Regions from separate parts of the Peribacillus sp. NPDC097895 genome, predicted to be linked through region 2. Evidence: riboswitches for the same ligand, from Rfam matches in the RefSeq annotation. Region 2 holds a riboswitch; each other region holds the start of a gene.

Region 1 (10,079 bases), 450 kb from region 2:
TCCATCAAAGACATTAAAGCCATCAAATGTGCAGGTGAGCTGAACATTCCTGACGGTGAAGTATATACAGCTCCTGTGAAAGATTCCATCAATGGAGTGATTTCGTATAATACTCCGTCCCCTTATCAGGGTTTTACTTTTGAAAACGTGAAGTTAACATTCAAGGATGGAAAAATCGTTGAAGCAGTTGCGAATGACACGGAACGCATTAACAAAATTTTTGATACTGATGAAGGAGCACGATATGTCGGTGAATTTGCAATTGGTGTAAATCCTTATATTCTACACCCGATGCAAGATATCCTCTTTGATGAAAAAATTGATGGAAGTTTTCATTTCACTCCCGGACAATGCTATGATAATGCCTTTAACGGAAACCATTCAGCCATTCACTGGGACCTGGTCAATATTCAACGCCCTGAATATGGCGGAGGGGAAATCCATTTTGATGACGTCTTGATACGTAAGGACGGACGTTTCGTTTTACCGGTACTGGAAAATTTAAATCCAGAAAATTTAAAATAACGAAAAAGCCAGCAGCATACGAAACATGCGGCTGGTTTTTTTAAATAAATACCGATAAAAAAAACGACCGATCCACTATACGGGATCGATCGTTTTTTTATTTTACCTGCAGTGAATGCTCGTAGGCAGCTTGGAACTTTTGAATGTCCCCCGCACCCATGAATAACACGACACTGTTTTCATGATTTTGCAATATTGATGTTGTGTTCTCCGTAATCAGTTCGGCACCAGGAATTTTATCTTGAAGGTCTTCAATCGATAATTTCCCCTGATGTTCACGAGCAGATCCAAAAATTTCACATAAGTATACTTTGTCGGCCAAATTCAAACTGTCGGCGAATTCATCCAGGAATGCTTGCGTTCTCGAGAAAGTATGCGGCTGGAATACCGCAACAACCTCACGCTCCGGATATTTTTGACGCGCTGAGTCAACAGTTGCTGAGATTTCAGTCGGATGATGCGCATAATCATCAATGATGATCTGACTTCCGATTTCCTTTTCAGAGAACCGGCGTTTAACTCCGCCAAAAGTGCGCAATTGGGCTTTCACAGCTTCCGTATCCAAGTTTTCATATTTACAAAGAGCAATGACACCAAGTGCATTCAAAACATTATGCTTTCCAAAAGTAGGAATAGTAAATGTATCATAGTAATTGTTCCTTACATGCACATCGAAAGTAGTGCCATTCGGAGAGACGGAAACATTTTTCGCTTGAAAATCATTTCCTTCTGCAAATCCGTAAAAAATAACTGGTACTTTCGCCTGAATATGTGGTAAATGCTCATCATCACCGCACGCAATAATGCCTTTGTTGACTTGAAGGGCCATTGCTTGGAATGCCTCGAACACGTCTTCGACATTGGCGTAATAATCAGGGTGATCAAAATCAATATTCGTCATGATTGCATAATCCGGATAATAAGAAAGGAAATGACGACGATATTCACATGCTTCGAATACGAAGTAATCGGAATTCACGATTCCTTTACCCGTTCCATCCCCAATCAGGAAGGATGTCGGTTTTGCGCCACCCATTACATGGGCAAGTAATCCGGTCGTTGATGTTTTTCCATGCGCTCCGGTAACCGCCACACTGATAAAGTTTTTCATGAAATCACCAAGGAAACGGTGATAACGGATGATCGGCAAACCAAGTTCATTTGCCTTCACGATTTCCGGGTGACTATCCGGAAACGCATTTCCTGCAATGATGGTCATTCCAGGTTGTATATTTTCCTCGTTGAAAGGAAGGATTTTAATCCCGGCTTTTTCTAATGCCAATTGTGTAAAAAATTCTTTTTCGTAGTCGGAACCCTGCACTTCAATATTCATATCATGCAGTATTTGTGCAAGAGCACTCATACCCGACCCTTTAATTCCCACAAAATGGTAAGCAGTCATAAAGCGAACCTCCACCAATCGTCTACCTGTATGACAGTATATGACGTCATCTTTTATTTGTTTTTCTTTACGAGACTTGTTAGAAACGCAATTTCTTCATAGGTTTAATGCTTATATTTTCAATCATTCATCAACAAATAACTATTATATCACTTTTTTATTCATTCATCCATGTCAGGCAGATGCCAATTTATCAAATCATTGGCTTTTGCGTCCATTAAGGTGATAACAACGGGTTTTCACCCTTTCACATTATATACAATTTCCTTTTAATCGGTTCTCTTAATTACCATGTAAAAATTCCAGTTCTTCTTCTGTAATCAAAACATCCCTGGGTCTTGATCCTCTGGATTCAGATACGACTCCCTGCTGCTCCATCATTTCTATTAGACGCGCTGCACGGTTATAGCCGACTCTGAAGCGCCTTTGGACGCTCGATGCAGATGCAGCCTGCTGGCTCACGACAAATTCACATGCCTCGAAAAACAGTTCATCCGCTTCTTCAGTGACCTGGGCCCTATTCAGCAAGTCTTCCTGTTCAAAAAGATACTTCGGCTGCTGTTCCAATTTCACGTGGTTGACGACCTGATCTATTTCTTCATCACTTACAAAAGTTCCTTGCAAACGAACAGTTTTTGATGAGCCGTTTTCAGCAAATAACATATCTCCTCTTCCTAACAGCTTTTCTGCTCCCCCACTATCGATAATTGTGCGCGAGTCGACCTGGGAAGAAACAGAGAACGCGATCCTTGTCGGGATATTTGCCTTGATCAAACCAGTGATGACATCGACTGAAGGTCTCTGAGTGGCTACAATTAAATGAATGCCACAGGCCCGGGCTTTTTGAGCAATGCGACAGATCGCCTCCTCGACATCAGCCGGGGACATCATCATTAGATCCGCAAGCTCATCGATGATCACCAGGATATAGGGCAGCTTGTTCGAATATTGACCGGCTTTTTCCGCTTGGTCATTAAAGCGGCTGATATCACGGACACCGGCATGTACAAACAATTCATAGCGTCGTTCCATTTCCTCTACCGCCCATTTCAGCGCAGCCGTAGCGGCCTTTACATCGGTTATGACCGGACTGACCAAATGCGGGATTCGGTTATACGGGGCAAGCTCGACCATTTTCGGATCGATTAATAGTAATTTCAACTCCTGCGGCGTCGCTTTATACAGCAAGCTGACCAGCATGGTGTTGATACAGACACTTTTCCCTGATCCCGTTTGTCCGGCTATTAATCCATGAGGCATTTTTCTCAAATCAGTGATAATCGGCTGACCTGATATATCAAGGCCGAGTGCCACTGCAAGAGGTGATTCATGCTCTTGAAATTCAGTACTTTCCAAAACCTCTCGCAAAAATACCGGCTTGCTTTTCCTATTCGGAATCTCAATCCCAATTGTATGTTTACCCGGAATCGGCGCTTCCATCCGCATATCCTGGGCGGCAAGGCTTAATTTGATGTCATCCATCAGGTTTGTCACTTTATTCACCTTCACTCCCGGTTCCGGATGCACCTCGAAACGAGTCACTGCCGGCCCTTGAGTGACATTGACAACCTTTGCACGAACATTAAAATTTTTCAACGTCTCATCCAGTAATAAAGTTTGTTCCTCGAGCCACTCATCATCATGCACAGCATAAGTAGGAGGTGTCAACAACTCAATATTTGGAAACACATAGTATGGATTATCATCTACTTCCAGTGGACCAAAAGATTCTGGGGCTGCGCTTTGTCTCCCTTCCGCTTTTTCCTCGGAGAAAGCTGCACCATGATTACGACTTTCAGAAATCGATGTTTCTTGGACCGGGTTCGAACCGATATTGGCTTCAACGGCATTTTCGGGCTTGGCGACCTTTTCGGAAACAAAGTTGGTTTCCGTGAAGTTTGCGGGTTCCAGAGTGACAGGAGTCCCATCTTTCAACGAACCCTTGCCTTCCTCCATTTGCCATTCAGGTATGATTTGTTTCGCTTGTCCTACATCCGCTTCATCAGTATTCATTAGAGGTTCCTTATCAAGTGAAACTATACCCCTTTCGACATTAAGGCTTTTTTTTTCCGGGATCATTTTATTCAAGAACTCGTTACTTTTTCGATCTTGCTTAAGCATCATCACATTAAAAGGGATATGTTTTTTCTTTTGTTTAGGCTGTTCATCAGGTATCACAGATGATGGCTCACTTGCATGACTCATTGGTTGAGTTGATAGTACGGCGGTTTCCCGAGGAACCTCTATAGCTTCAGACGGTGCATCTTCAATCTGTTCCATTAAGGATACAGCGACTTCTCGTCCAAAATCATCATGATCGTGTTCATAAGCCTTTTTTTCTTCCACTTGCTTTGTTATAAGTTCAGCGGGCTTGCTTACTGGTTCTTCAGGTTCCGCCTCAATGGAATTTTTACGAAAGAAAGCGGGTATCTCCGACCCTTCCCTTTTTTCTTCTATTTGTTCTGGTGCAAGAACGGATGGTTCTATCGTCAATTCCTCATAGGCTGCTGGAACTTCAGGGATTGATGCTGGAATATCATTATAAAGTTCTTCTTTTTTAAGAACAGGCAATGTGCTTTCTAATTCATATTCAACAATTTTTTCAGAAGGGACGATCTTTTTTTCCGGACGGCGAAATCCATAAATGGGTGAAGGGATTTCCGTTGGGCGGAATGGAGTATTCGACGGGACTATTTTTGGGTTTGGATCCCGATTCGTGCTTCTCCGTTTTGGTTCAGGCTCCCTCACTGGCCTTCTCGTTTCTTTGGTCATGTTACCCTGCTTTGGTTCGCGATCTTCTTTCTTTCTTTCCCTAGGGCTTCTTTTGTTATGCTCCCGATCGGGAATGAGAGGGAACTTGAACTCTCCTTTTGGATATTGAAACAGGATTTTTGTATCCGGATCTTTTGTCTGGGACATTTTTTCCACTGTTTGATTGTAAACTTTTATTTCTTCTTTCTTTTCCTTAGAAATCTTCGAAAAATCCATATTCCTTAAAGTTTCTTCATCAAGCGGTTCATCTATAATAATTTCTTCAATTTCAATAATTTCCTCTGCTTGGAACCATTTTTTCATTTTATTTAGCCATTTCAAACCTATCACTCTTTCTACATCTGTAGTTATGTAACTAATTCTACCAGTTATTTTTAAAATATCGAGAAAATTTAAGCTAAATTGGGATTAGTATGTACATTTTTTTCCGATTCTTTACCGACACTGCGTTTTTCGCCTAACTCCTACCCTACTAAACCCCTTCTGAAAAGAGTTTAAACCTATCCACTGCGAAATAACTTTAGTCCCTAGTCTACTATTTAAATAAAACACCGCTGTTAAATCGCGTTTACAAAGAGATTAAGTTTCCATGCAACCATTTGAGACGTCCGTAACACATGCCATCACCCTATACGAAATCTCCGGTGGCATTCATATAACTGCTGAAACTTATAAAACACCGTTCGTTTAAACCGAACGGTGTTTTGTGGGTTCCAGCGTTTTTTTGCTAAGAAAGGGCCATTTTGACTATTCCGATTCACAAAAGTTGCATACAACTTGTGCGACTGATTTGGCAGCGATCAATAGGGCATCTTCATCTATATCGAATTTAGGATGGTGATTGAAATAAGCCCTTTCCACCCCTTTTGGTTTACAGCCAATGTAAAAGAAGCAGCCAGGAATCTTTTCTGCATAATACGAAAAATCTTCCGAACCTGAGAACATCGGAAATTCCACGACCTTCTTAATATCTTCATCGTTCATACTTTCAAGACTATTTTTCACGAATCCAGTCAGTTCAGGGTCATTATATAACGGTGGATAATCAGGAACATACGACAGTTCACACTGAACACCAAATTCCGTTTCTATCCCTTTAACGATCCGGTGGACTTCCTTATCTATCAGCTTTTGTGTCTCTGCTGTCATATAACGGACATCCCCCTCTATTTCTATACAATCTTTAATGACATTAAAACTACCTTTTCCATCAAAAGAACCGATCGTAACCACACCCATATCAAAAGGGTTCAAGCGACGGCTGATTACGGTTTGCACGGCTGTGACGAAATGGGCACCTGCGACAATGGCGTCATTGGCCATATGCGGGGATGAACCATGACCTCCCATTCCTTTTATTGCTAATTTGAAATAGGTCCTTCCAGCCATCGAAAAGCCGCCGCGATATCCAATTTCCCCAGTTGGATGTGTCGGGAATAAATGAATGCCAAAAACAGCATCCAGTTCATCCAGAGCCCCTGATTCCATAATACTTTTTGCGCCTCCAGGGGGTGTTTCTTCTGCATGTTGATGAATGATTTTAATGGTACCGGAAAGAGAATCTTTTAACTCTACTAGGCAGTCTGCCAGGACCAATAAATAAGCGGTATGGCCATCGTGTCCGCAAGCGTGCATGACACCTTCATTTTTTGACCGGAACGGAACCTCCGTTTCTTCTGTAATCGGCAATGCATCGAAATCGGCACGTAGACCTATCGTTTTCCCTGGTTTCCCGCCTTCGATCGTTACGATGACCCCTAATCCATTTCCTGCATTCGTTTGAATGTCCACATCTTTACCTTTATAAAAATCAATAATATATTGTGCTGTTTTCTCTTCTTTGAAGGAAAGCTCGGGATTCTCATGTAAATGACGGCGGATTTGAACCATTTCCTCTTTACGGGCATCTAGCATATTCATTAATTGATTTTTCAAAATATTTTCCCCCTTTATTTCAATATAAGTTTTTGATCAGGAAGGCCTTTCGAAATGGAAGGCTTCGTTTCGCTCATTTTCCCCCTTGGAATGATGAATAATATGGAAAGTAGCGCAAGTACAGCAAAAATCACATTGGTCGTTAACCCCGCTGCTGCAGCTACCTCCAAATTTTCAATCGTACCATACACTGTGGCGGAGATAGCCACGCCAAATGATCCACCGAGTGAGCTAGCCATTTTATAGATTCCTGACGCCTCTCCGATCTTCTCTACGGGTGCATTGGAAACGGCTGTGTCAATAGATGGGGTTGCGTACATCCCAAGTCCGATTCCCAACAAAGTAAACCCGACAAACACGACGAAAGTGTAAATCGTTCCTGATAAAAATGTTAAGGACATCATGCCAACGCCAATCGCCGCTAATGCACAACCGATGATCATCGGTTTTCTTGCCCCGACGCGCTGCAATATTTTCTCCCCAACACGAATCATCGCTAATACACATACCAAGTATCCAAGGGATAACATTCCGGATTGAAAGGCATTGAACCCTCTCCCTACCTGTACATATGTATTGGCAACTACCAATGTTCCCGCTACTGCATTCAGCAAAAAGTTAGAAAGCGTGGCCCCTGTATAGTATTTGTTCTTAAATAAAGTTAGCTCAATAAACCCATCTGACTTGTTACCTACGATTTTGAAGAATACGAAAAAACCAATGACCAGGATGGCAATTAAACTTAACGTGATTGGACTTGTCCAACCAAAATCATCCCCACGCGTAATGACCAGGTTCAATGCAAGCATAACCATGACAAACACCAATAAACCAGCGATATCGAATTTAGTAGAGCTTGTTTTTTCCGCTCTGCTTTCTGGTGTATCCTTAATCAGGATCATCGCTAGTAAAGCAAAAATAATTGAAAATATGAAAATCCATCTCCAACCCATATATGTCGCAATCGATCCTCCTGCAAAAGAACAGATACCCGAACCTCCCCACGACCCGAAAGACCAGTAGCTTAAGGCACGCTGCCTATTCTCGCCTTCATAATACGATTTGATTAAAGCGATTGTAGACGGCATGATGCAGGCGGCTGAAATACCTTGGATGATTCGCCCGATGATCAGAAATCCGGCATCTTGCGTGAAGATAAGGCAAAGAGAGCCTACGATGCTTAATGATAAACCGATATATGTCATTTTCTTTCTTCCAACCTTATCTGCCAATCCGCCCGCTGCAACGACAAAAATCCCTGAAAATAAAGCTGTTAAACTGATGGCGACATTTAAAACACCTAATGAAATGCCCAGGTCTGATTGAACTACTGGGACAACATTTACCATCGTCTGGGCAAAAAGCCAAAATGTAAGAACACCAAATACAATTCCCATTATCATCTTATTGGTACCTTGATAGTTCGTTTCTATCATGACTCCCCCTTATTGTTAAACATCAGGCTTCCTTTTCACTTAATCGTTGCTCACTGTCTTAATAAAAGAACTAAATCATTTTACTCCTCCTTCATTAAATAATAAGCTTCGCTGCACACCTTCCTGTAAGAAGCCAAATAAAGCTGACCCCATTCTTTTTTTACACACAAAAAAAGGACAGAGAAGGGTTGCGTAAACTTACTGCTCCCCTTCTCTGTCCTTTTTACCTGAGAGTTTAACTCCATTTTATTTTCTGGAGATTTCCCCTTTGGTGGCGTCATGTTTCATACGCGCTCTCCAGAGTTGCGTCCAGTTGCGGTTCCATTTACCTGAGAGATTTGATCCAAGGGCTATTTTTGGAACTTGCTCCTTCGGTGGCTTCATACTTTGCACTCTCCCACAACGTTCATCCGCTGTATAATTTAAATATTCAGATTATTTAATTCATGAACCAATTCTGACTGAGACTCATACCAGTCCCTCTTCACCATTAGTAATAATCTTTATTTTCAAAATAATCTAACTATATTATCACCCATGCTAAGATAAATTTCAACACCATTAAACAGAACACTCCAAAGATATCCCTCTTGGAACTATGATTTCTTACGGCTGAAAATAAAAATTCCTTGCTGCTTTGTAAGCACGCTTCCTTTTCATTGAACATATGGACTGAAAAACTTCTCACTCTACTAAACTTGCACATGGTACACCATAAAAAAAGGACCACTGCCGCTGGAACTATTCCATCCTGACACGGTCCTATGTTTTTCAATGATTCATTGTTCACGCTTTTTGTTTTTACCCATAATGAATATGGGCTCCAACTCATTTTCTTCGTAAAGGAATGATAGAGCCGTTATCGGTACATGACCGCTCGCAAAGAAGCTCATGGCCATTTGTGCCAGAATATCATATCCCGTATCGTTCATCACATCTGCAATGATGATGACATCCTGATGCGGAATGGCCACCGCCATTGTTCCCTCCATCTTGTCTTTCATGTCCCGAAGCCAGGATTCGTTAAGAATTCGGCTAGCATCATATCCATCATTGGTGTTTAAAAAGTAAAATTTATTATCGGCGACGATATCCGACTTCATTTCAGTGGAAAGGGAACGGGCATTGAAAAGGGCAATTTCACGGATCCTGTCACCCTGCCAATTTTCCCGTTGAATCATCTTTTCATCAATCAGACGGTAGGTTTTCCCCAAATCGAGTGCATAAAGAACCCGGGTTTCAGCCGTATGCTCATCGAATAAAAAGGGATTTCCTTCTTCTGATTCCATTGGAAAGGAAGTCGAACGGATGACAGGGAAAATGGATTTCTCCTTGCCTTCCATGCTGTGTTCTCCCCCCATTACATTCAAGGCCTCTTCCACGTAATAGGCAACCTCATCGATGGCTTTTTCCTGCACGTTTTCATAGTTAGCAAGGACAGGTGGCAACTCGATGGTGATCCCCTTCCCGGTTTTCACATTTTCCACCCGTAACGTATCTTGCTTGCTATCGAATTTGAATGATCGGTTATCATCTTTTAAACGATCCTTCAAGATATTTTTCAGCTTCGTGCTGTCCATTTTCATGTTTGACCCTCCTCTTCATTGAAAAATCCCCAGCGAGAAGGGGAAATTGATTATAGTGATTGAATGAATTCCTCAATTTGTTCTTGTGTTTTGCGATCCTTGCTCACGAATCTGCCTAGCTCTTTGCCATTATCATAAGCAATGAAACTTGGTATACCGAATACATCATTAGCGGCACACACATCGATGAATTCATCACGATCTACATGAATGAATGTAAAATCCGGAAATTTCGTTTCAATCTCGGGCATGATCGGTTCGATTACACGGCAATCTCCACACCAAGTTGCTGAAAATAGAAAAATATGTTTGCCTTCATTTTTTAATGCATCATATTGCTCCACAGTTTGTAAATTTTCCATTTGAATATTCCTCCTGCTCTAAATGATACCTTAGGTTTTATAATCCCATCATACCAGACTC
Region 2 (10,079 bases):
TGTCTTACAGCTTTTTTCAATCATTCACACCCAGATGGTGGCCAACGACAAATTGAATCCTAAAGAGTGGGAGGTCTTTACCATGCAAATGCAGCAGGAAGTCAGGAGTTCTAAAGTTCAGGATGTAATGGGAAATAAATTGTATTTGCTATCGGGCGAACAATTATCATCCATTGAGCAATATGAAGATATGGTCCGCAGACGTGTGAATGGTATGGGACATGAAGTCATCTTGCAAAATATTTTGGAATTCGAGGTAAAAAAGGATGGCAATTTCATTGTTATCCATATAACGGATAAAGCAGGGACTACTTTTAGTCGAAGATTTCACCCTTTCCTTAGAAATGAGAAGAAAGTCGATGAATAATCAAAAAGGAGTCGTTTTCCCGATGGTCATGATTGTAGCGAGTGTTTTTATCATGTTCACGATATTAATGATCGATCAATTTATCATCGATAAAAAATTTTATAAAGAAGTGGAAGAATCGTTGGTGGCAGATCATCTTGTCCATCTTGCCGTTAAGGATGTGACAGCAGAGTGGGCAGGAGAAATCCCCAAGATCACTCAAGGGGAGATTTCATACCCAAATGGTGTGGTGCGGTATTCCTTGACGAAACAGGATAGTCCTTATGTTTATATTGAATTTACTTCCACAACTAAAAATGACCGAGTGGGCAGGGTCATCATTCAGTACGATATAGAAGTGGGGAGAGTGACAGAATGGATAGAAAAACAGGCTGTGTGATGTTCTAGGTCAACGAAGTCTTAGTTGATCATTTTAAAAGCTCCTGAAGGGTGAGGGATGTGTTTATGGAACACATGAGGAATAAAAGTGGCGTAAACCGGGCATACTTTTCATAGGGTGATGTTATATGTCTACTAATGCTTATATTAAATATCTGACTCAACAGTTTGTCGAATATTTCAATCTGACTAGAAAAGAACGTAAAGAAAAGCGCCGTCATAGAAAAGAGGATAAAAATCATGGTATATCCCATTGGTTTGGCATTGTCCCTTTCGCTTTGTCGATGTTCGTAAGGAATAATATAAAAAAATAAATTAAATGTCCGATCTTAGGAGAAATCAGACTGTAGACAAATTCGAAGAAAGCGAGTTTGCCTACAGTTTTTTTCATTAAAAAACGTTCCAGTTGTTTTCAGAAATTCGCTCCCTTTCCGCCGACTTTCTGCCAAGCCTCCTCGCCGTAAGCGTCTGCGGGGTCTTGGCTAGCCAGTTATTCGAAAGGCGTGTCGCAAATTTCTTCAATCCAATAAGCATTTCACAAATCAGTAAAAACCATAAAATATCCCCTAGCCCTATTTAAATCATGGTTCCGGATGAGACCATTCTGAATCCCCTTTTGCCAACAGATGTCCCAATCCTAGGACATCTGTTTTTTTATTAAGCAACGTTTACCTATCCCAACGCTCTATCTGAAAGGTAAAATAATCCTCCGTTAATGATGGAGATTCTAATGTTCGGTTCATATTGCGCTTTTAATGCTTCTTTTTCGGTATAATAGCTGTCACTTTTCTCATCCATATCTTTGTAAAAATGCTCCAATAAATTCAAGTCATTCTGCCAGCGCAATATGGCTTCTTCCGCCCAAGAATGGTCATCCCCTTCGAAACTTCTTCTGATGTATGTATCCAGTCTTGCCAATCCACTCTTTGGCATGATTAGCGGTGAAAGTGTATAGGAGTAATCCGGTATTTTGGGGGTGACCTTAACCGGTAAAACCCGATGGTGAAAACCTTCCATGATCTCGCCTGAGATTAAATTCAATCCGATCGACATAAAGGTATCTTTTTTACGATCGCATTGATAAGATATCTTCACATTCATGGTTAGCCAGGGGTACAATGGATTATTCCCACCTTTTGATGGAGCGGTATTCTCAAAAAGCCGAGTATACCCTGCAAGCTTTTTTGTTGATTGAATGATCTGATGTAGGCGAGGAGATCCAAAATGAATCATTTCTCCCTTCAAATCTGGTGGAGCATGTTCTGGATCGGTAATGAAAGTAATCTTGGCCGGATTCGGAATGCCACCTGTTTTTTCTAGATAGTGCCAATAAAAGGGACGATTCATTAATTCTTTATCCATTTCAATCGTCAATTGAACTGTTAGGTGGGCTGATGTATTTTCTAGTATTTCACAATCATTGGCATTAAAGTATGTTATTAAAAATTCATGAATTTCCTGTTGCTGCATGAATCTCACCTTCTTTCATCGATTGAGCGAATTGAATTAACGACGAAAAATTATCCATCTTGATTTTCATTTCGCCCTCTGTCTTGGATTCACCGACCACATCAATTAAATATTCTTCAATGTTGCTAATATCCAGTTTGGTTAGAATATCATCCAATTCACCAATTACTTTTTCAAATAAATTAATTTTTTCGTAAAGTAACTTTAGAATATGTTCTTCAACTGTATTTTTCGTGGCAAAGTTATAAATCATCACATCTTCTTCCTGACCAAGCCGATGAATCCGGCCAATTCTTTGCTCAAGTCTCATGGGGTTCCATGGCAGGTCAAAATTAATCAAGTGATGACAAAACTGAAGATTTATTCCTTCCCCGCCAGCTTCTGTAGCAATTAGTACCTGTATATTCTTTTGGAATAATTCTCGCATCCAGTCTTTCTTTCCACGCTTAAAACCGCCTCGGAAAGGAACTGAAGAAATTCCATTCTGTTGTAGGTACCATTGAAGATATAGCTGAGTGGCCCGATATTCGGTAAAGATAATCACTTTGTCATCAATTTTCTTGATCAGTTCCAAGGCTTTTTCAGCCTTGGAATTCTGAACCGTTTCATTCACTTTAGTAAATAAATCATCAAGCTTGGCCAAAAAGTCAGGCGAGGGTTGTTCGTATTTAGCTTTCATATTCTTTAATGTATAAAAAACTGCCTCTCTGCTGCTGCATGCTTCCCTTTGGAGGGTGAGAGCCGAAAAGGCGCTACCTTTTGATCCATCTGAAATCGGCTTGAATTGGGAAACGGCGTCGTACAAGGCCTGTTCAGTTGGGGAAAATTCAATGTTGATCGTTTCCACATGCCTTTTCGTCCATTCAATACCAGTATCAGCCCGCCGATTTCGAATCATTACAGTGTTGACCAGTTCCTTTAGGTGTTCATCTTCAATTATGTTCCTTCCTTTCCCTTTATATTTTTCTGAAAAGAGTGAAGCATTTCCCAAGTGTCCTGGTTTCAATAACGAAACAAGGTGAAAAATTTCCTCTACTTTATTTTGAATCGGAGTTGCTGTCAGGAGTAAACAAAATTTCTTTTTCAGATTTTGGACGAATTCATAATTCTTCGTCTTATTATTTTTAAGTTTGTGAGCTTCGTCAATAATGATGAAGTCATATTCCTGATTGAAAATGATATCACGATGTGGAGCGCGTTTCGCTGTATCTATGGATGAAATGACCACATCGCAGGAGTCCCAAACATAACTTTTTCGCTGAACGACTGCTGGAATATGAAACTTGGTATTCAATTCAAAAGCCCATTGTGTCACAAGGGAAGCCGGTACAAGAATCAATACTTTTTTTACAAGGCCTCTAATCATATACTCTTTTAGGATCAAGCCAGCCTCGATTGTTTTTCCGAGCCCTACCTCATCGGCTAATATGGCCTTGCCATTCATCTTTTCCACTACTTGTTTTGCTGCTTCCAATTGGTGGGGAAGCGGGGTTAATTGCGGAAGGTGCTTGGGCGCCTGTAAACCTTCAAAATCAGGGATGATGAGATTTTCCTCCATTTGAACAGCAAGCTTATACAGCTCCCAATTTCCCCATGGACCATCATTCTCGATCTTTTGTAAAAACTCGTCATTCCATTCAGAATTGAAGGATATATTGATTTTCATAGAAATAACTCCCTCTTAAATCATAAATTCCTTAATATAAGGTCAAAATCCGAACGTTTCATATATAAAGTAAGAAAAATATTTATCTCCAAAAGATATTGCAGAGATAAGTTTCTTAGGGTAGGATATAAGTATATTTAGAAAATTCCAATTTCCAAACGCTGAAAATGAATTATTTTATATCGATTTTTCAGTTTACGTGCCCTTAGTATGGGCAATAGGCTCCTGCTTTATCCATGATAACTGAAGGAGATCATTCAATTGGTTCCGGAAAGTTTTTGGAGTGTGGGGTCTTTAAATGCTTCCGATGCTTTACTAATGGTTGGGAGTGGTTCACTTGCTTTCATTGGTAGACATTTTATATGCGGGTGAAGATAAGGGGAGAGACTACGGATGTAGCGCCGAAGGAGCAAACTTAGCAGTGAATCTCTCAGGCAAAAGAACTCTTATTGGACGCAACTCTGGAGAGCGCCGCCCGTATTGGGATGGCCACCAAAGGGGAAAACCTATTATATAGGTAAACTTTCAGGTTTCAGGACAGAGAAAAAGCTCAAACGGGCTTTCTCTGTCCTTTTTTGTGCTTTTTTTACATCATGACTCAGGATTTCTGATGGGTATGACAAGAAGCTTTTTGAAGCCGATTTAATTATAAAAAATCCGAGGGGGGTCATTTTTTGACCAATTTAAAAAGAACACCACTATTTGAGGTTTATCGTGAATGCGGAGGGAAAACGATTGATTTTGGCGGCTGGGAACTTCCTGTCCAATTTTCGGGTATCAAGGATGAACATGAAGCCGTACGTACCAAAGCGGGTTTATTCGATGTTTCCCATATGGGGGAAGTGGATGTTAAGGGTCCTGGAAGCCTTTCTTTTTTACAGAAGATGATGACCAATGATGTATCAAAGCTGCAACAGGGTGGTGCCCAATATACGGCTATGTGTTATGAAAACGGAGGCACGGTAGATGATCTCATCGTTTATAAAAGGGCTGAGGATGATTACTTGCTAGTAGTCAATGCAGCGAATACAGAAAAAGATTTCAATTGGCTGCAAGCTAATCTTTCTGAAGATGTCCAAATTACGAATGTATCTAGTGACTATACACAGCTAGCACTTCAAGGACCATCTGCAGAGAAGATATTGCAAAAACTATCAGAAAATACTGCCTTAAGTGAAATTGGATTTTTCAAGTTCAAGGAAAATGTCATGATAAATGGTATCTCCACAATGGTATCCCGTACTGGATATACGGGTGAAGATGGTTTTGAGATATATAGCCGCAGTGAAAATGGCCCGGATCTTTGGAAGGCAATTCTTGATGCTGGCAAGGAAGAAGGGATACAGCCGATAGGTTTAGGTGCCCGTGATACCCTGCGTTTTGAAGCAAAACTGGCGCTTTATGGGCAGGAGCTTTCAGCGGACATCACCCCAATTGAGGCCGGGATTGGCTTTGCGGTTAAAGTGGATAAGGAACCTGACTTTTTCGGAAAAGCCGTTCTTGCTGAGCAAAAGGAGAACGGGGCTCCTCGCAAGCTTGTAGGAATTGAAATGATTGACCGTGGCATTCCTCGTCATGGTTATAAGGTTTACAGCGGAGACAAAGTCATTGGCGAGGTCACCACTGGTACCCAATCTCCAACATTGAAGAAAAATGTTGGATTGGTACTTATCGATAAAGAATTTTCGGTATTGGATGCCGAAGTCGAAGTGGAAATCCGTTCCAAACGATTGAAAGCCGTTATCATACAAACACCTTTTTATAAAAAACCACGTAAATAGAGGGGAATGGTCATTAGATGAAACATCGTTATTTACCCATGACAGAGCAAGATAAAAAAGAAATGCTGGAAGTGATAGGGGTACCTACTGTTGAAGACCTTTTCAATGATATCCCTGAAAGTGTTCGCTTTCAAAGAGAATATGACATCAAACAAGCTAAATCAGAGCCTGGACTAATGAAAGAATTATCGAAGCTTGCTGCCAAGAATGCGGATCTAAAAAACTATGCATCATTCCTTGGCGCGGGTGTGTATGACCATTATGCACCAGTCATCGTCGATCATGTTCTATCACGTTCTGAATTTTATACGGCTTATACACCCTATCAGCCTGAAATTTCACAGGGGGAGCTTCAGGCCATCTTTGAATATCAAACGATGATCTGTGAATTGACGGGAATGGATGTAGCCAATTCCTCCATGTATGACGGAGGAACGGCGCTAGCTGAAGCAGCCATGCTAGCTTCAGGCCATACACGCCGTAAAAAGATCCTCATTTCAGGAGCAGTACACCCTGAATCAAGGGAAGTTGTGAAGACCTATGCAAAAGGCCAACGCGTGGAAGTGATCGAAATTCCTTATAAAGACGGTGTGACGGATATGGCTGCTTTAAGGGAATTGGCCAATGAGGACGTTGCGGGAGTGATTGTGCAATATCCGAACTTTTTTGGACGCATCGAACCATTGAAAGAAATGGAAGAAATCATTCATGGCGTTAAGTCCATGTTTATCGTTTCCAGTAATCCGCTTGCACTAGGAGCCTTGACACCACCAGGTTCACTCGGCGCAGATATCGTAACGGGAGATGCCCAGCCATTCGGCATTCCAGCTGCTTTTGGTGGCCCCCATTGTGGATATTTTGCAGTCACGAATAAACTTGTTCGCAAAGTGCCGGGCCGTCTAGTCGGTCAAACGGTGGATGAAGATGGAAAAAGGGGATTTGTGCTGACGCTCCAAGCACGTGAACAGCATATTCGCCGTGATAAGGCCACGTCCAATATTTGCTCCAACCAAGCTTTGAATGCCTTGGCAGCTTCTGTTGCGATGACCGCGCTTGGGAAAAAGGGAGTCAAAGAAATGGCCGTGCAAAATATTCAAAAAGCACATTATGCAAAAAAAGCTATTAGGGAAAAAGGGATAGAACTGAAGTTCGATGGTCCATCGTTTAATGAATTTGTGATTAAACTTCCTTCTTCGTTTTCAGAAATCAATAAAAACCTATTTGAAAAAGGAATGATTGGCGGCTTTGATTTAGGGACCGTTTATCCAGAGCTGAAAGACCATATGCTTGTCGCAGTAACGGAACTTAGAACAAAAGAAGAAATTGATGCACTTGCGCAGGAATTGGGGGATCAACATGAATAATCAAGATCAATCACTCATTTTTGAAATCAGTACATCCGGCCGAATCGGATACAGTCTGCCAGAAATGGATGTGGCAACTATTCCGCTCGAAGAAATTCTTCCTGCCGACTACATCCGTAATGAAGAGGCAGAGCTTCCTGAGGTGTCTGAACTGGATATCATGCGCCATTATACGGCACTCTCCAAACGTAATCATGGGGTGGATTCGGGTTTTTATCCGCTTGGTTCATGCACGATGAAATATAATCCGAAAATAAATGAAAATGTGGCCCGTTTTAACGGTTTTGCCCACATCCATCCATATCAGGATCCGACTACTGTTCAGGGAGCTTTGGAGCTTTTGTTTGATTTGCAGGAACATTTAACGGAAATCACAGGGATGGATCAAGTGACGCTGCAGCCTGCAGCAGGTGCACATGGTGAATGGACAGGGCTAATGATGATTCGTGCTTTTCACGAGGCGAATGGCGATACAGGACGGACGAAAGTGATTGTACCTGATTCTGCACACGGTACGAATCCAGCTTCTGCCACTGTTGCCGGACTTGAAACGATAACAGTGAAATCCGATGAAAATGGATTAGTCGACCTTGATGATTTAAAGCGTGTGGTTGGATCGGATACGGCGGCATTGATGCTGACGAATCCAAATACGCTGGGATTGTTTGAAGAAAACATTTTGGAAATGGCACAACTTGTCCATGATGCTGGTGGGAAGCTTTATTATGACGGAGCCAATCTGAATGCAGTTCTATCGAAAGCCCGCCCGGGTGACATGGGCTTTGATGTGGTTCACTTAAATCTCCATAAAACGTTCACAGGCCCGCATGGCGGCGGCGGACCGGGTTCTGGTCCTGTTGGCGTAAAGTCGGATTTGATTCCCTTCTTGCCTAAACCGCAGGTGGTCAAACAAGATGAGCAATTTGTTCTGGATTATGATCGCCCGCAATCCATCGGCAGGGTAAAACCTTATTATGGAAATTTTGGAATAAATGTAAGGGCATATACGTATATTCGTTCAATGGGTCCTGATGGTCTTAAAGCCGTCACCGAGAATGCGGTCATCAATGCAAATTATATGATGCGAAGGTTAGAACCATTTTTTGACTTACCATATAATCGCCATTGTAAGCATGAATTCGTATTAAGCGGACGTCGCCAAAAGAAATTGGGCGTTAGGACTCTCGACATAGCCAAAAGGCTGCTTGATTTTGGTTATCATCCGCCAACCATTTACTTCCCGTTGAACGTGGAAGAAGGAATGATGATAGAACCGACTGAAACGGAGTCAAAAGAAACACTTGACGCGTTCGTCGATGCAATGATCCAGATAGCCAAAGAAGTGGAGGAAACTCCGGAAGTTGTTCAGGAAGCTCCACATACAACTGTTATAAAGCGGCTTGATGAAACTCTAGCAGCAAGAAAACCGGTTCTGCGTTATCAAGTCTAACCTGATAGCTAACATGAAAAAAATCCCTGCCTGCCGGCGGGATTTTTTCATGTTATGTATTTTGTGAAAGAATTCATCAAAGTCGATGAGCTAACTTTCATTTTTACATGAAGGCATTTTAATTTAAAAGAGCCCATGCAAAGATGGGGTCTTATTTCTTTGCTTTGATTTTCCCGGTCCACATTTTGAAACCGCCCTTTAGATGAAATAGTTCCCTGTAGCCCTTTTTGTATAGCATGGCTGCAGCTCTTCCGCTGATGATTTCGCTTTGAGCGTACAAGTATACAGGCTTGTCCGGCCTGATTTCGACCAAGCGGGTTTTCATTTGCGTCATAGGGATGTTTCTTGCGCCTAAGATATGACCATTATCAAAATCATTCGGTTCCCGCACATCGATTAGTTGCACTTTTCTGTAGTTAGCGATAAATTCGTCCTGTGTTAATGTTTTAACGATTTTACGCTGGCGGTACCAATTAAAAAGTGAATACACAATAACCGCTCCTACGACGATGAGCAGTGTATATAATAGTTCCAAACATAAAAACTCCCTTCTACCTTAACGAATACAGACAATACTTATTATATAATTGCTTTACTTAATAATCAAAAAGAATTTTCATCAAATTCTCTATCGACTTAATAGCACTTTCTTTTTTAGAGTGTTAAAGTCTGTTAAACTACTACATGTGAGTTTTTTTGGGGAATAACGGACTTATCGAAAAACAGTCTATTTGAAATGAGGGGTAAGGATGACAAAAGTAAAATGGGGATTTATAGATTCTGGGTATTGTTCACCGGCTTTTAATATGGCGCTGGACGAGGCCCTTTTAAATTGGCAAAGCAAAGGGGAAATTCCGCCAATCATACGCTTTTACGGTTGGGATCCAGCGACATTGTCGATTGGTTATTTTCAAAAGGCAGAAGCGGAAATTGATTTGGAAGAGGTCAAAAGGCAGGGCCTTGGTTTTGTTCGCAGGCCAACAGGAGGACGAGCAGTACTGCACGAACATGAATTGACTTATAGCGTAATCGTTCCAGAATCATATCCGGGAATGCCAACTACCGTTACTGAGGCATATCGGGTCATATCGGAAGGAATATTAATGGGGTTCAGGAACCTTGGATTGGATGCTTATTTTGCCGTGCCTCGAACCGAGCAGGAGAAAGCGGCTTTAAAAGCACCGAAATCATCCGTCTGCTTTGACGCTCCAAGCTGGTATGAATTGGTCGTTGAGGGTAGAAAGGTGGCTGGCAGTGCGCAAACCAGGCAAAAGGGAGTCATCCTTCAGCACGGGGCCATTTTACTTGATCTTGATGAGGAAAAGCTATTTAGCGTATTTAAATTCTCGAATGACAGGGTTAAAGAAAGAATGCAAAAAAACTTAAGGAACAAAGCTGTGGCGATAAATGACATTGCCGGTAGAAAGATTTCCATCCCGGAAGCGAAAGATGCTTTTGAAAAAGGTTTTGCCGATGGACTATCGATTGATTTAGAGCCATATGTCCTCACTGAACAGCAATTGTTGGAAGTGAAAGCCATTGCAGAAAGCAAATATGAAAGCGATGAATGGAATTTCATGAGATAGAAAAAGCAGAGTGATTA
Region 3 (10,079 bases), on a different contig from region 2:
AAGCAGCGAGTGCGGATAAAATGGTCAGTGGTTCAAATCGATTTAAAAAATGCGGAATTGATTTCTCATTGATAAATAAACCGTCAGCAATGAAAAGTAAATCGAACTTTCCCTCTTCAGCCTTCTGGGCCTGCTGCTTATAAAATTCAAGACTAACACTGGCATCGGCTTGTATGTCAGAATGTCGCCAACCAGATATACTCCCTCCAACGCCATGAATAAGCGCTCCAAATTTCAACTTTCTCTGCTCAGACATCCATACTCCTCCTTTAATTAAATCGGTCATTAGCTTTGCTTACATCCACCATCACTTTTTAATTTTGACTCGAAAAGTGTTTCTCTTCAGATAAAGCTAATTGAAGAGGACTCAACAATTGAAAAGATCGGAACCTTTCTGCTTCTTTTAAAATCGGCGAATGTAGGATGAACTCATCTACCCCATATTTTTCATGTAAATTTGTTAATATCTCTTTTACATATGAGGGAGTTCCAGCAATAATATTGGAATCCTGTTCTTCTATTTCGTAAGACTCCCCAGACTGATTCCCAAATAACTCTGCTTGCTCTAGGGTTTGGACCGTAACAGAACGACCGCTTTGGAGATGGACTTTCACGATCTTTTGATCGCCTGTTAACTGTTCTGCTTCTTGTTGTGTAGGAGCAGCAATCACTGAAACTGATACCTTAAAGCTTCCAGATGGATTGATACTTTGGTAAATGCGTGAAGCATCTTCGAGTACTGTCTCATTACTATTGATAAATCGAGCAAATACATAATCTATACCAAGTTCGGCTGCTAGCCTGGCGCTGTCAGTACTTGCACCAAGCAGAAACATCTCTGGCTTTTCGGAAGGGAGCGGTGTCGCTTGAATACCTGCAAGCGGATGAGTGTCATTGACGGAATTTTCGATTATTTTTTTCAAAAAAGATAGCCTCTCTTCGAAATCCTTTCCATCATTCACAGTACCAAATTGCAGCGCCTTCGTTGATAAGGGAAGACCACCTGGTGCCTTTCCGACGCCAAGGTCTACTCTGCCTGGCGAAAGATTCGATAACACGTGAAAGTTTTCCGCCACTTTATATGGACTATAATGCTGAAGCATAACACCTCCGGACCCTACCCGAATCGATTTTGTTTGGGCTAATAAATAAGATATCAATACTTCCGGGGAGGATCCCGCTAGCTTTTCGGCATGATGATGTTCTGATACCCAAAAACGGGTATACCCCCACTCTTCTGCATGTCTAGCCAGATGAATGGTTTGCTGGAGTGCATCAAATGCTGAAGCTCCTGGAAATATCGGGCTCTGGTCTAAAATGCCAAGCTTATAACTCATATTCTCTCCTCCGCTTTAATTCATAGTTTGCTTATGCGATTAATTTATTTTGACTTATCCTATCACCTAAAACATGCAAATGGCAATGGTTTAACTAATAAAAAAAAATATTGCATTGATAGAAAATATCTATCAATTCGATTGTATCTGTAATTGGTGCTGGTCTTTTTCAAATTCCCGAATGGAAAAAAGAATATCATTCCATAGTAAGGGAGCTTCCATCCCGTGATTTAAGTGCGTTAGATAGATGTGCTGCTTTATCTTGATTAAATGAGACACATCCACTTCAACCAAAGTTCCCTGTTCTAATTCATTTTTAATACATAAATACGGTAAAAATCCGATACAGCTTCTGCTAAGAATAAGTGATTTCGCCACTTCCAAGTGATCAACCTGAAATTCAATACGCGGCTCTACATTAGACACTTCAAAAATTTTATGAACGTGGTTCCAGTCAAACGCACCGCACTCAAAAAATACTAACGGTTCCGTTGCTAATACCTGCACTGTCAGCTCAGTTTCAAGTTGAAATGGATGTCCTGGATACACGACTAAACGAATCGAATTATCAAGGGTCTTATAATTTTGCAGACCACTATGTGAAACATCCTTCATAAATGCTATATCAACCTTTTTCTGAAGCAATTTATCCATTAATGCATCATTTGTTGCTGAAATAAATTTAAAGCGTAAATTAGGATTTTTCCTTTTCCATAAAGGAAGAGCAAATGGAATAAAGTATTGCGATGTAATGATATTAGCCCCTATCGTTATTTCCTCCAGATCGCTTCCTGTTTTCAACTGTTTTTTCCCCTGTTGAAAAGTTCGAATAATTTGTTCCGCAAATGGAATGAAGGCCTTCCCTTTTTCAGTTAAAATAATCCCTCTCCCTTGCCTCTCAAATAGTACTGAATCGAGTTCACTCTCAAGCGTCTTAATTCTTGCCGAGACTGTTGGCTGTGATAAAAACATTGCCTCTGCAGCTTTATGAAAACTATTGAGGTGAACAACATACATAAAAGCTTCAATATGATCAATATTCATCTTCCCAACTCCTTTTGCAAAATGAACACCAAAAGCTCCTGTTCGCTTATCGCGTTCAGGAGCTTTTGGTTGTCCAATCAGCTCATCTCTTATAATAATACTTTCTCCGATTTTAATCTTATAAAACCAATAAGTAAAGTGTAATTTAATGAAGTAAACAACCATATATTCATTGTGATACCATACAACATCGTATTCAATGAACTTCATTCTAGTTATGCAAATGAAAATTCAATTAAAAATTATGGACCATTCTCATTCTGCCCAGATATACAACCCTAAGGAATATGGATAGGTCACATGTTTCCATTGTCCAAAAGTTAGGCATGTTAAATGTATAATTTACAACATTTCCAAGCGGTACTTCCTGTCTACGGTTGTATATTTTTTCTCCTTATAAAAAAGATAAGAAGGGTCATCCTAATGTAGTAAATCCAATAATGACATAAGGAGAGAAACTACATGCCTCAACAACAAATTGATGTCAATCAATTAAATCAAGCAAAAGCAAACGTTACCCTTACGCAAACCTTACTTTCACAAGCAATTGAAAAATCTTCCTCGGATCCAACTTTAGCACAAGAAGCCATTAAACAAGCTGCTCAAGAGATCGCACAAGCCCAATCTTCCGTAAATCAGGTATACAATGCCGTACAAGCTCCGCAAGCAGAATGATTTTGGGGATTACCTCGATTAATTGATGAATACTAAGAAAAGAAGAGGCCTATATCCAAATTGAGGAATAGGCCTTTTAGTTACGAAAGCTTCCAAGCTTTTTCAACTCCACTTATTTATAGGGGGGATGCTTTGAGGAAATTTAAACGTATAGTACGGATCATAAGTCGTTTTCACTTCTCGAAGCCGTTTGAAATTTTCGCCATAATAAGCAGTTGGCCAATCTTTGATGAGAGAATCCGGCCAATTTACGTAATCCCCTGTGGTAAATGGTGACAAGGCGCGCTTCAGGTCCTTGATCCACCGAATGTTCAGCCGCTCTTCTTCTGGATTATTCCATGTAGCTAAATACTCCTGGGCGATAATAGCATCACGATAATAAAAAGCTGTCGCCTTTGGGTCAGTAAGGCCCGCTGCCCCTCCTAGGGATTGATGCCAAATGGCTGCCTTTTCATTTGGTGCGTTTTCCAAAAAATGCTTCATCGTCAAGATTGCTCGTTGAGGAAAAGGCTTTTCAATGAAAGATCCTGACCTCTTTCGATGGGCCGGTTGATTTCCACTCGGATCATCAAAAAACCTTACAGCTTCAATGTATGGGACTTCCTTAATCATGACATTCGTGGGTGATCCAGTTTTTGTCAAAGGCTTTAGAAGCTGCTTTAACCTATGTGACGTTCCAACAAATTCACCTTGAGCGATAATTTCGTTTGCTTTCTTTGCCTTGAATTCAATTTCTGAAGTTAAGCTTTCATCAGCTTGAGGGGCCCAATCCTGCCAGGTATTAAACACCGATTCGAAGTCTTTCCACCCCCATGTGACGGAGAATACAGAAACCCTGGATACTGGATGTATCCTGAAAGTAAGGGAAGTGACAATGCCAAAGTTCCCACCTCCGCCCCCGCAGCATGCCCAAAATAAATCATGATTATTTTTTCTATTCGCTTTAATGAGTTTGGCGCCCCTCTTTCCACACGCCCTTACCATCTCTATTTCAAGGAGATTGTCACAAGTAAGTCCAAAGCGCCTCGTTAGCATACCAATTCCGCCGCCGAGCGTAAGACCGACAAGGCCAACACTGCTCTCGGTCCCAGCCGGAATCGTCGTGCCATACTTCCATAACGTATTATATACTTGCCCTAAATCAGCCCCGGCTTCAATTCTTGCGATCATTTTTTCACGATTGACCTTGATCTTGTACATTTCACTGATATCAATAATTAGACCGCCATTTACTAATGAAAAATTTTCATAACTATGCCTGCCGCTCCTCACCCGAAAAGGTGTATGATTCTCCCGTACCCACTTCAATGCATTCAGCACATCTTTGGAATTTTGACAAAACACAATGACCTTTGGGAATTTAGGAAAGCTCAAATTATTATTTATCCTGGCATCATCGTACTCAGCATCATTTGATGTTACGATTCGCCCGGTAAGCTTTGTTCGTTCCAAAAAATAACCCCCTCTCGGGTAAAGATGTTACATACTATGAAAAAATCCGGTATAAAGACACTTTCTTTAACGTCAAATTAGCTTTACTCGTGATTTCCCATTCCAATGCTTAATAAAAGCAAAAAACCCCTCTGATTAGAAGAGGGGTTTTTCTATATCCATTTATGTTTCTTATATTTCGTCATCTTTCAATGGTTTTCGCTTATCCATTTTCAGGATGTAATAACTTGCTACGACTAATGCTAGGAAAACGATCCCGACAACCAAGGAAATCCGGGTACTAGGATTGATCCACATACCGACCAGCACCATCAGTAAGAAGGCAATGGTCGCATAGTTACTGAAAGGGGCCAACGGCATCTTGAACGGATGTTTCTCCATTTCAGCTGCATTTACCTTTCTGAACTTCAGCTCACTGATAAGTAAGACAAACCATGGAATCATCCCAGGTAAAACACTCGCACTATATACATAAAGGAATAGTTGCGGCGGTGCAAGGTAGTTCAGGACAACACCAATGCCCAGGCCTAAAAGTACAGCGATCGTACAATAGGCCGGCACTCCATTTTTAGATACTTTTGCAAATATTTTCGGAGCTTGGCCGTTCAATGCTAATGTGTAAAGCATACGACCTGCACTGAAAATCCCACTGTTACATCCAGACATGGCTGCTGTGATAACGACAAAGTTAATGATTCCTGCCGCTGCTGTGATACCTATTTTAGCAAAGGTTGAAACGAATGGACTTCCTAAGTCATCCAGTTGATCCCAAGGGAAGACTGTCACGATAACGAATATGGCGCCAATATAAAAGATTAAAATGCGCCATATGATTGATTGGATCGCTTTTGTTACGGTCTTCGTTGGATCTTTCGCTTCTCCGGCAGTGATGCCGATAAGCTCAACGCCTTGATAGGAAGCCACGACAAGGGAAAGCGCGAAGAAGAATCCTGTCCAGCCCCCCGTGAAGAAGCCGCCGTTTGCCCAAAGATTCGATAATCCAATTGCGTCTCCACCACTCCCTATTCCAAAGAAGATAAGGCCAAGGCCGGCAATGATCATCAATACGATCGTTATTATTTTTATAAGCGCAAACCAAAATTCAAATTCCCCGAAGGATTTAACGGAAATGAGGTTGGCCGCTCCCAAGATGATCATGGCGACCACACCTGGTATCCAAGCAGGTAACTCCGGGAACCAATATTGCATATACAACCCAACCGCGATAATTTCGGACATTCCGACGATTACCCATTGAAACCAATTGCTCCAAGCAGTCATATAACCTGCCAAAGGATGTATATAGCTGCTCGCAAAGGTTGCAAAAGAACCTGTAGTCGGTTCTAAATATAGCATCTCACCCATAGAACGCATGATGAAAAAAATAAAAATACCTGCGATGGCATACGCAAGCATTACAGAGGGCCCGGTCCATTTGATCGTGCTCGCCGATCCCATGAATAACCCGACTCCGATGGTTCCGCCCAAAGCTATCATTTGAATATGACGAGCTTCCAGCCCTCGCTTTAATTCCTTGTTTGACATGATTAACTCCCCCAGATGCAATATAAGCGTCATGCTTTTCTATCCTTGCCAACCACTGTACTCTCTATTAATTATTGCGGTTAGAAATTTTCTATCGAAACAATATCAATAATACTTTAATTTTATTTTCTTATCTTATAATAGTAAATATTCTGTAAAAATACAAATGTATTTTTCAAATAAACAGTTACCAAATATATCTTGGCGATTCTTCCAATCTAAAAATATCATTTTAAAAAAGTGATGATCAGTATCTTATAATAGTGATGATTCAAAAAGAGTGGAAAAAAATCATATTTACTTGGATTCCCTTCAAGTGACAGTTAAAAAATAAAAAAACTTTAACGCCTGTTAACTACCAAAATAATTTGTTGACCTATAGAAGAATAGATGATAGAATTCCAATATTATTTTATAAGCATAATGAATGTTCAAGCGTGAAAGAGCCTTTCATATCTTTCACAGACGGATATTTTCACAACCGCATACAAGCAAGCGATGAATGCTATGGATAACACTATAGCAGGAGCAGCTTCTGGAGAGACTGTACAAGATGCAGCGCCGAAGGATTCACAATCTCAGGCAAAAGGACAGAAGAGTAACGAATGATAAATTGTTATTCTGAACCCTTTAAGAGATTGGTACTATCCAATCTCTTTTTTTTATTGTCCACTTTGTGTTTGTGCGTAAATAACACACTCGTGAAAAACCATTGGGAAAGCAAGCTGGGCGATAAATCACGTCCCTCTCTCCAAGACCGTGCAGGTTTGAAATCATTCACTACCAAGACTATAAAGATGGGGGCGTACGAATTGGCTAAACAAGAATTAAAAAGAGATTTAAAGAATCGTCATGTACAACTGATTGCAATAGGAGGAACCATTGGTACCGGTTTATTTTTAGGTTCAGGAAAAGCCATACAATTGGCGGGTCCATCCATCATCTTTACCTATCTAATCATAGGGATTTCCTTGTTTTTTGTCATGAGAGCCTTAGGGGAATTGCTTTTATCCAACGCAGGGTATACGTCATTCACTGAATTCGCAACCGAATATATCGGTCCATGGGCCGGGTTCGTCACCGGGTGGACCTATTGGTTCTGTTGGATCATGACCGCAATGGCCGATATCATCGCTGTCGGTGTCTATATCCAATACTGGTTCGATATCCCTCAATGGGTCCCGGCCCTAATATGCCTTGTCGTTCTGTTAGGATTGAACCTATTGACCGTTAAGTTATTTGGCGAATTGGAATTCTGGTTTGCCATCATTAAAGTAATCACGATCATCACCTTGATCATAGTAGGAATCATCTTATTGATCATCGGCTTCAAAACAAATACAGGAACAGTTTCCGTAACGAACTTATGGAGTCATGGGGGTATGTTCCCCAATGGCATTTCCGGATTCCTGTTATCTTTACAGTTGGTCGTCTTCTCCTTTGTAGGGGTCGAATTGGTCGGGGTTTCCGCAGCAGAGACGGCGAACCCGAGAAAAAACATTCCGTCGGCCATCAATAAAATCCCCGTCCGGATTTTACTTTTTTATGTAGGTGCCCTATTCGTCATTCTCTGCGTTAACCCTTGGACACAATTGGATGCCTCGAGCAGCCCATTTGTTGAAGTATTTGCATTAATCGGCATTCCTGTCGCTGCAGGGGTCATCAATTTCGTTGTTTTAACATCTGCTGCTTCTGCATGCAACAGCGGTTTGTTTTCAACAAGCCGAATACTTTATACGTTAAGCAAGAATGACGAAGCCCCTGCTAAGCTTGCAAAATTAAATAAGCAGGCTGTTCCAAGCAATGCCTTGCTGACATCAACGATCGTTGTCTCAATAGGGGCATTGTTAAGCAAATTGATACCGGAACAGGCATTTACCGTTGTGACGACCATCAGTGCCATCTGTTTCATTTGGGTATGGAGCATCATTTTGATTTCCCATATCAAATATTCGAAAACACGACCGGACTTAAGAGCCGAATCATCGTTCAAAGCACCTTTTACACCCTTTATCAATTACGTCATTTTAGGATTATTCCTATTCATCCTAATCGTTATGCTATTCGCTGAAGCTACAAGACTATCACTAATCCTGACACCCATCTGGTTCCTACTCTTGGTGATACTATATAACTATCAGAAAAAAAGATAGAAACAGAAGTAAAGCCTTGAACTCAATATGATTCAAGGCTTTATCATTTTCATCATAAGACCGTTTCAATATGAGTAGTCCGCACTGTTGTTAAAATATATCAAGCAACCACATTAAATTTTAAATCAAAATAGTGTAAGCTAATATATATCATCGGTCCCTTCCTTCGAAAAGAAGGTACATCCTGATTGGTCGACCCATCCATCAGTGGCAATGGTGAAAAACCCCATTGGTGGACGTTTCACTTTATTTAATAACCGGAGGGGTTTGTTTAATGAAGATTATATATATCCTTACTCTAGTTCCTTTTATAGGCATACTAGGATTCCTGCCTTTTGTTAATAGAATAGAACCATATGTATTGGGTATGCCTTTCAACATGTTCTGGATGGCTATGTGGGTGGTCCTTACCTCTGCCATTTTGGGCATCATGTATAAGTTGGACCCAAGGAATAGAGAAGGTGACCAGGAATGAATATTGCTCTCTTAATCATTTTAGCATTTTTACTTCTAGCGATTTTTTTAGGCATTCGCTCTTCAAAAGGAAAAGATATGAACTTGGAACAATGGACGGTTGGCGGACGCGGTTTTGGAGCGATATTCGTCTTTCTGCTCATGGCTGGGGAAATTTATACGACCTTCTCTTTTCTTGGCGGCAGCGGCTGGGCATATGGCAAGGGTGCACCCGCTCTATATGTTCTAATTTACATTACCTTGTCTTATGTATTATCTTATTGGCTCCTTCCGGAAATATGGAAATATGCCAAAGATAATAAACTGATGTCACAATCCGATTTCTTTGTTAGCAAATATAAGAGTCCAAGTTTAGGAATTTTAGCTGCGCTTGTCGGTGTGGTGTCGATGATTCCAGTGATTGTCGTGCAGCTGAAAGGATTGGGGATCATTGTCTCGGAAGCATCCTATGGCGCCATCTCCATGTCTGCGGCAGTTTGGATGGGGGCGATCGGCCTTACCATTTATGTGATGATATCCGGTATACACGGCTCAGTTTGGACAGCCGTCATTAAAGATATCATGATGATCGCAATTATAGGCTTCTTAGGGATTTACCTCCCCATTCATTACTTTGGTGGATATCAGCCGATGTTTGAAGCGGTTGATGCGGCCAAGCCCGGTTTTCTAAAGTTCCCTGAGCAGGGACTTAGCGTATCATGGTTTATCTCCACGGTAATATTGCTCGTATTCGGTTTCTATATGTGGCCACAAGTTTTCAGCGCAGTTTATTCGGCGCGCAGCGGGAAGGTATTTCGAAAGAATGCCATCATTAGCCCGTTATATACGCTCATGTTGTTATTTGTCTTTTTTGTCGGGTTCACAGCTATATTGAAAGTGCCTGGACTAGTTGGAGCAGAAGCAGACCTTTCATTGTTGCGTCTTTCGACCGAGACCTTCGATCCATGGTTTATAGGTATAATCGGCGGAGCAGGATTGCTGACCGCATTGGTGCCTGGATCCATGCTATTAATGAGTGTCGCAACACTGCTCGCGAAAAACGTATATAAGGAATTGGCCCCTGCCGTATCCGATCGTCACGTTGTAAGATTGGCAAAATCCCTTGTTCCTGTCATTGCCCTAATAGCCGTCTACTTCACCTTAAACGGGGGAGAAACGATGTCAGCATTGATTCTCATGGGATACAGTCTCATCACACAGCTATTCCCGTCCCTACTCTTTAGTCTGAAGAAGAATAATCCCATCAATAAATATGGCGCAATCGCCGGCATCATCACCGGATTATTCATCGTAATCTGCATTACACTCAGTTCTTCAACTATAGGAACCTTGTTTCCATCCTTGCCACAAGCAGCGAAAGATTTGAATGTCGGGATCATCGCCTTGGCGGTCAATTTCT

What was found. A riboswitch is a leader RNA that binds a small molecule or an ion and turns the genes downstream of it on or off. The one in region 2 is predicted to bind glycine.
Region 1: linked by a shared signal. The riboswitch ahead of ACQKMH_RS02460 (MFS transporter) and the one ahead of gcvT (glycine cleavage system aminomethyltransferase GcvT) in region 2 are both predicted to bind glycine.
Region 3: linked by a shared signal. The riboswitch ahead of ACQKMH_RS25175 (amino acid permease) and the one ahead of gcvT (glycine cleavage system aminomethyltransferase GcvT) in region 2 are both predicted to bind glycine.

The regions. Positions count from the first base shown of each region.
Region 1 covers NZ_JBNNSH010000001.1:521,343-531,421, reverse strand. The annotation lists gene ACQKMH_RS02480 (aminopeptidase) at 1-525, shown strand, start outside; gene murC (UDP-N-acetylmuramate--L-alanine ligase) at 623-1,927, opposite strand; gene ACQKMH_RS02470 (DNA translocase FtsK) at 2,210-5,020, opposite strand; gene ACQKMH_RS02465 (M20 family metallopeptidase) at 5,447-6,634, opposite strand; gene ACQKMH_RS02460 (MFS transporter) at 6,649-8,070, opposite strand; glycine riboswitch at 8,377-8,480, opposite strand; gene ACQKMH_RS02455 (DUF1444 domain-containing protein) at 8,850-9,656, opposite strand; gene ACQKMH_RS02450 (thioredoxin family protein) at 9,707-10,018, opposite strand.
Region 2 covers NZ_JBNNSH010000001.1:970,609-980,687, forward strand. The annotation lists gene comGF (competence type IV pilus minor pilin ComGF) at 1-367, shown strand, start outside; gene comGG (competence type IV pilus minor pilin ComGG) at 360-746, shown strand; gene ACQKMH_RS04635 (YqzE family protein) at 874-1,059, shown strand; gene ACQKMH_RS04640 (YqhG family protein) at 1,418-2,215, opposite strand; gene ACQKMH_RS04645 (DEAD/DEAH box helicase) at 2,193-3,881, opposite strand; glycine riboswitch at 4,250-4,337, shown strand; glycine riboswitch at 4,341-4,424, shown strand; gene gcvT (glycine cleavage system aminomethyltransferase GcvT) at 4,556-5,662, shown strand; gene gcvPA (aminomethyl-transferring glycine dehydrogenase subunit GcvPA) at 5,680-7,026, shown strand; gene gcvPB (aminomethyl-transferring glycine dehydrogenase subunit GcvPB) at 7,019-8,476, shown strand; gene ACQKMH_RS04665 (rhodanese-like domain-containing protein) at 8,628-9,011, opposite strand; gene ACQKMH_RS04670 (lipoate--protein ligase family protein) at 9,226-10,062, shown strand.
Region 3 covers NZ_JBNNSH010000008.1:107,193-117,271, forward strand. The annotation lists gene ACQKMH_RS25145 (LLM class flavin-dependent oxidoreductase) at 1-256, opposite strand, end outside; gene ACQKMH_RS25150 (LLM class flavin-dependent oxidoreductase) at 315-1,337, opposite strand; gene ACQKMH_RS25155 (LysR family transcriptional regulator) at 1,470-2,381, opposite strand; gene ACQKMH_RS25160 (hypothetical protein) at 2,844-3,056, shown strand; gene ACQKMH_RS25165 (FAD-binding oxidoreductase) at 3,159-4,508, opposite strand; gene ACQKMH_RS25170 (amino acid permease) at 4,680-6,053, opposite strand; glycine riboswitch at 6,579-6,657, shown strand; gene ACQKMH_RS25175 (amino acid permease) at 6,866-8,206, shown strand; gene ACQKMH_RS25180 (DUF3311 domain-containing protein) at 8,481-8,681, shown strand; gene ACQKMH_RS25185 (sodium:solute symporter family protein) at 8,678-10,079, shown strand, end outside.